Regions from separate parts of the Coprobacillus sp. AF33-1AC genome, predicted to be linked through region 2. Evidence: riboswitches for the same ligand, from Rfam matches in the RefSeq annotation. Region 2 holds a riboswitch; the other holds the start of a gene.
The links. A riboswitch is a leader RNA that binds a small molecule or an ion and turns the genes downstream of it on or off. The one in region 2 is predicted to bind lysine.
Positions count from the first base shown of each region.

Region 1: another riboswitch for lysine. It lies ahead of DWZ53_RS03945 (ACT domain-containing protein); the one in region 2 lies ahead of DWZ53_RS11310 (hypothetical protein).

Region 1 is NZ_QRQB01000007.1:3,975-7,401, reverse strand. Features, by position in the region: gene dapB (4-hydroxy-tetrahydrodipicolinate reductase) at 1-474, opposite strand, end outside; gene dapA (4-hydroxy-tetrahydrodipicolinate synthase) at 476-1,369, opposite strand; gene DWZ53_RS03945 (ACT domain-containing protein) at 1,379-1,843, opposite strand; lysine riboswitch at 1,949-2,119, opposite strand; gene DWZ53_RS03940 (FAD-dependent oxidoreductase) at 2,211-3,427, opposite strand, start outside.
Region 2 is NZ_QRQB01000011.1:43,067-46,493, reverse strand. Features, by position in the region: gene cdaA (diadenylate cyclase CdaA) at 1-516, opposite strand, end outside; gene DWZ53_RS05650 (Na+/H+ antiporter NhaC family protein) at 613-1,890, opposite strand; gene DWZ53_RS11310 (hypothetical protein) at 1,900-2,112, opposite strand; lysine riboswitch at 2,161-2,327, opposite strand; gene DWZ53_RS05645 (hypothetical protein) at 2,401-2,910, opposite strand; gene DWZ53_RS05640 (hypothetical protein) at 2,926-3,372, opposite strand; gene DWZ53_RS05635 (hypothetical protein) at 3,385-3,427, opposite strand, start outside.

The DNA of each region.
Region 1 (3,427 bases), on a different contig from region 2:
TTCATAAAGTAATTTAGCTGTACCACTAGGTGCATCAATCTTTTGATTATGATGTTTTTCTAAAATTTCAATATCATAACCATTATCATAAAATTCTTTAGCCACTTGTTTTAAAATCTTTGTTACCATTTGAATACCAAAACTTGTATTGTAAGATTGGAAGATAGCAAGTTGTTGACTTGCTTCTTCAATCTTAGCGAGTTGTTCTTGGCTATATCCTGTTGTAGCGATAACTAATTTAGATTTATTTTTTAAAGCATAAGTTAAAATATCATCTAAATTATTAGGATGTGAAAAGTCAATAATCACATCTGCTTGATCTTCAACCTCTTTTAAACTGTTGTACATATTTTCAGGTGCTTTTTCATCAAATTCATAAGAAACAATCCCAATTAAATCAAATTGTGGATTTTCTCTTAACTTATGAGCCACCTTTTTTCCCATTAATCCATATCCATATAATATAACTTTCATCTTAGTACCCCAATTTTTCAAATGCATCCATTGCATCAAATAATTTTTGTTTATTTTCTTGAGTAGTAGGAAGCAATGGTAAACGTACTTGTTCACTACAAATACCCATTTTAGCTAATGCAGCTTTTGGCATAATTGGATTAACATCAATAAATAAATAACGTGATACAGGATCTAAAGCATAAGCTAATTTTTGAGCTTCTTTTAAATTACCATTTAAGATAAGTTGTGTTAATTTTTCAACTTGACGAGGATATAAGTTTGAAGTTACTGAAATAACGCCTTTCCCTCCAGCAGCCATAAATGGCAAGATATTGTCATCACATCCAGAATATAAATCAAAATCTAAATCTTGTGTTTTATTTAAGATTTCCATTGCATAAGCAATATTATCTGTCGCATCTTTCATAGCAACGATATTTTTATGTTTAGCTAATTCTACAACTGTATCTACTTGAATATTTAATCCTGTTCTTCCTGGAACATTATATAAAATCATAGGAATATCAACTGCATCAGCAATAGTAGTATAATGAGCAATTAATCCTCTTTGACTTGTTTTATTATAATAAGGAGTCACGACTAAAATAGCGTCTGCTCCTTTTTCTTTAGCATAACGTGCTTTCTTTAGTGCTGTTTGTGTATCATTAGAACCAGCGCCACAAATAACTTTTACCCCTGTTCCTTTAGCAAGTTCCATTGTGATATCTAATAATTTAAATTCATCATTAATATGAATGGTTGCTGTTTCACCCGTTGTTCCATTAACTAATAAAGCTTGAACACCTCCATCAATCATTCTTTGAACTTGTCTTTTATACCCTTCATAATCAATACTTCCATCATCAAACATAGGAAGTACAAGTGCAACTGCACTACCTTCAAAAATAGCCATAATTTCCTCCTATAAGTTAAATTCCAATTTTAATTTTTCTAAAGCTAAATCTAATGAATCTTTATCAATAACAAATGAAATAGTACGTTTACTTGTTGTTATTTGATAAAAATGAATGTTATTGTTTCCTAATACTTCAAAACATCTTGCTGCTGCACCCGGTGTTGTTTCAATTAATGGTCCCCCTACAGCAACTTTAGCAAATGTTCTTTTTTGATAGATTTCAATTGAAGTGAATTCTTCTTTTAGATTAACAATAGCTTCATTTAATTTTAATTGAAACTTTGCATCTAAAGTAATTTCAATTTGCATTGAATCTTCTAACATAACTTGTGATATCATATCAATATTAATATCTTGTTCCTGAATAATTCTAAAGATTCTTGCTATCATCTTTGGATGTTTAGGTACATTTAATAATTTTAATTGAATAATATCATCTTCATAACTTTTTGCTTCTACTATATTTTCCATGACTTTACCTCTCTTCCCTATTATATTCTTTTTTTCAATAACTATATATACTTTTTTATAAAAAATGTTGCAATGGTTATCATTGCAACATCTATTTGAGATTCTAACAATGATAGCCCAACATTACTTAAGTAATGACAGTTAATTAGGTATTCCCTAATTACCCAGGAATTCATCATATGCAAATAATGAACCCTTCGGCAAGCGTTCCGCCCTCTTTATCTCGTTGCATCGTATAACAAAGAATTTTTAACAACCTGCGCCTCTATCTAACTTGTATACAATATAGCATATTCAACTCTAATAAACAATGAAAATATCAAAATAATCATCATTTATAATACAAAAAAACTGGGATACCCCAGTTTTAGATTTTAATAATCACTTCTCTTGCTTCTCTTAAAGCATCAATAGCTCTTCTTGCTTTAATAGCATCACCAATAACATATTGTTCTTTAACAAGATTTTCTTTAAATGGTTGGTTTGCTTTTGAACCTAAAGCTAAAACGATACTATCAAATCCAGAAAATGTTTCTAGACACCCATTATGTTCAATTTCTACACTATTTTCACTAATAGATTGTACTGGACTTTGGGTATAGACTTTAACATGATTTTCTTTAAAGCTTTCCATTAAGAAGATGCGATGTTCACTAACAATATCACCAGCAATATCATCTTTAGCTTCAATTAATGTAACATCATAACCACGATTAGCTAAATAATCAGCTGTTTCACAACCAACTAAACCACCACCGATAACTAATGTCTTTTTACCACATTGACTTTGACCATCTAATACATCAATAGCATGTAAACAATGATCAACCCCTGTAATTGGTGGGACTAAAGGCGTTGCCCCTGTTGCTAGAATTAAGACATCTGGATTCATTTCTTTAATCATGCCTTCATCTACTGCTTGACCAACATGTAAATCAACATGATATTTGTAACATAAAGCAATATAATTACGTACCATTTGCGTAATATCACCTTTACCTGGTGGCACAGCAGCTAAACGCATTTGTCCACCAAGAACTGTACTTTTTTCATATAAAGAAACTTGATGTCCTTTTTTAGCTAGATTGTAAGCAGCGAATAAACCTGCAACACCCCCACCTACAACCATCACTTTTTTAACTTCTTTACATTTTTCATCTAGATGTTCTTCATATCCAACAAATGGATTAACTAGACATTCAATTGGATTACCTTTAAACATATTTCCAACACAACCTTGAAGGCAGGCAATACATGGTGTAATTTCATCAAAAGCATTGGCAGCTGCTTTATTTGGAAAATGAGGATCAGCAATAGATTGTCTTCCTAATGCGACCATGTCTGCATAACCTTTTTTTACAACTAATGAAGGTAAAAATGGATCATTATAACGACCTACAGTAATAACTGGAACACTAACAACATCTTTAATTTTCTTTACATGATCTAAATTAAATCCTTGATGAACAACAGTTGGCGCCCACATATATTCATCTTTTAAATGAATACTACGAGAAACATCAATAGCGTCAATTCCTAATGATTCCAAGTAGCTAGCAACCATCATTGAATCTTCAACTGTTA
Region 2 (3,427 bases):
TTCCCAAAAGATTGTATTGAATAACTCTGATTTAATATCAGCGTTAATCTTTGTTCCTGTATTAATATAATCAATCAATGATTGTGTTCTTTCAAAAGTAATCAGTGCTCCAGTTTGAGTCTCCGATAACTTTGTTACAGAATCAACTATTTCATCAATTAAATGCTCTTTTTGATCATCTGACAAATCATTCATCTTATAATCCAATTTCGTACGTCCCATTTTTTCTAGTAGAGAACGAATCTCTGGTTGAAAAATCACAATAATCGCAATAATTCCCCATGTTAAAACTGTATCTACTAAATATGACATTGTTGTGAGTCCTAAAATAGATGTTACAAATTTTAAAATAAGAATAATCAGTACCCCTTTAAATAATTGCATAGTACGCATATTTTGTTTAAACATACCAATTAGTAAATATAAAACATACCAAACCATAAAAACATCTAATAATGTTCTTATAATATTGACAATAAACGATAAATTAAATTGTATCGCTGAAATATTAAACATTGTCTAACCACCTTCTTATTTCATATTATACCAAAACTGATAAAGATAGGATAGAATATAAAAAATTATTTTAAAACAAAAAAGGGCATCCACCCTTTAATCATTCACAATATGATTTTGATAAATTCGTATGCCACCAATAATGATGACTAAAGTTAAAAAAGCACTAAATAAAGTTAAAAGTAAATTTTGTGTAAATCCAGCGAATAAATACCCTACTATACAAGCCAAAGCCACAATGAGAGCATATGGTAATTGGGTTGTAACATGATGTAAATGATGACATTTTGCACCCGTTGAAGCCATAATTGTTGTATCTGAAATTGGTGAAATATGATCACCACAAACAGCTCCTGCCAAAATAGATGAAATAGAAATCACTAACATATTTGAGCCTTCAGGAAACAACGAAGTTGCCATTGGAATAAGAATAGCAAACGTTCCCCATGATGTCCCTGTTGAAAAAGACAAGCCTGCTCCTACAACAAATAAACATCCTGGTAAAATAGCAGTAGAAATCGAGGCAGATTGCAACATTTGATAAACAAACGCCCCTGCTTTTAACTGATTAGAAACAAGATCACCTAATACCCAAGCTAAAACCAGAATCAAAATAGAAGGTACCATTGTTTTAAATCCTTCTGGAATACATTCTACAAATTCATCATAACTCAACACTTTTCGAGATAAATATAAAACAAACATACAAATTAAAGTAAAAAATGTTCCATATACTAATCCTTTAGAAGCATCACACTGACTAAAAGCAGTGATTAAGTTTTCACCCGAAAAAAATCCTCCGGTATAAATCATTCCTATCATACAGCTCATAATAAGGATAAAAACAGGTAATACCAAATCAATCATTTGACCACCTTTTTGAACATCATCTTCCTTTTCATTATAAGGATTCATTCCATAATGGATATCTCCCATTTTAGCTGCTACCTCATGTTCTTTCATTTTCCCAATATGAAATTCACTATAAATAACATAACAAACCATAACAATAGTAAGTAAAGCATAAAGATTAAAAGGTATCGTATTTAAAAACAATTGAAAACCATCACCTGTTGTATAACCACTTACAGCCGCCGCCCAAGATGAAATAGGGGCAATAATACATATTGGTGCTGCTGTGCTATCTATAATATAAGCGAGCATCGATCTCGATACTTTAAATTCATCAGTTACCTTTGACATAACATTCCCTACTGTTAAACAATTAAAATAATCATCAATAAAAATAAAAACACCTAAAAGAAATGTAGCAAACAATGATTGTTTAGATGATTTTATTTTCTTTTTAGCAAACTCGCCATAGGCTTGACTACCACCACTTTTACTCATTAAAGTTACGACTATACCAAGCATCACTAAAAATCACAAGATACTTATATGCGTTGATTGACTTAAACATTGAATAAATGTATCAAATAATAAATCTATACCTTTTATGATATCAAATTGACTTAATAATAATGTTCCTGAAATAACACCAATAAATAAAGATAAATAAACTTCTTTTGTTTTTAATGCCCATATAATCGCAATAATTGGTGGTAGTAATGCCCACCCTGTCTTTACATAATTCATTTTTTCCTCCAAAAAAATAAGTACTTTGAGACAATCAAAGTACTTATACTTCATGATAGCTCTCCACAATTGTGACAAGAAATAATATCTTTTATTATCTCCCAGGTAAATAGAAATTGGTGTTTCTATTTCCTTCGGCATGTTTCCCTTTCTTTAACAACTGTCACCAACCATTATCGTTAAATACTAATGATTCATGCGCCTCTATCTTTTATTTATTTTTCTTGAAAAGAATATCAAACTCTTATCACGATGTCAATGAATTGTATTTATTTTAATACATTTCATCTAATCCATTTTTTTAATTAATACAAGCATCAAAACAATAGATAACATTGTAAGTAAATAAGAAATGAGTATAGACTGATTATCTCCCGTTACCACTGTTTCCAATTGATGTGTTGAGTTCACATTTGTCTTTATGATTTTATTTATTAAACTATATTCTACTTCTAATGTACCATCTTGATAAATAGCATCACTTTGATACATATTATCATTTAAATGATCTGTTACATCTTTCCCATTAAATATAACTTTACTAATTCGATAACCTTGATGAGCATTAAAAACAAATTGATAACTTTTTCCCCGTTGTAAAAGAATAGTATCCCCCTGATGATAAACTATTCCATTGACCGTCATTGTTCCCTCTCCCTTGATGACAATTTTAGTATCATGCTGTGTCGGTATTGTTGTTTTTAATGATGTTTGCTCACTTGCATAAACTGGTGTAATTAAATTAATGATCATTAAGAACATTAAAAATAGTCGTTTAAATCTTATTTTTAATTTCACTATTTTGCTTCTTTCTTATTGTAACTTAGCATCGAAGATAATACTTCCATTATAGGATCCTGCTGGTGATTGATTCCAATCTTCTTGATTAATTGCGATTTGAAGTTGTACTTCTTTTGTAGATTTTAAATCATTTTGATTAAAATTCATTGATGTGAAAGTTTGATTACCATTTTTTAATGTATAAGGTAAATCAGCATTTTGATCATCATTATGTAATGGTTGAGTAACTGCAGATACCACTACGTTTTGAGTTGATAAAATATTTCCGGTTACTTTAATTGTTCCATTTAATGGTGTTGTAAGTGCATTGACATCAATTGTTGTTTCTTTAGGAATAGTCAATGTATAACTTGAACCTACATTTGCATGAATTAATGTTGTTTGTTCTGCTGCTTGTACTGGCACAGTTAAAGTAGCCATCAATGATACTAATAATAATCCTGTTAAACCCTTTTTCACTTTATTTTCCCCCTATTTATTAACAACTTTAATATCAAAAGTCATTTGTCCTTTC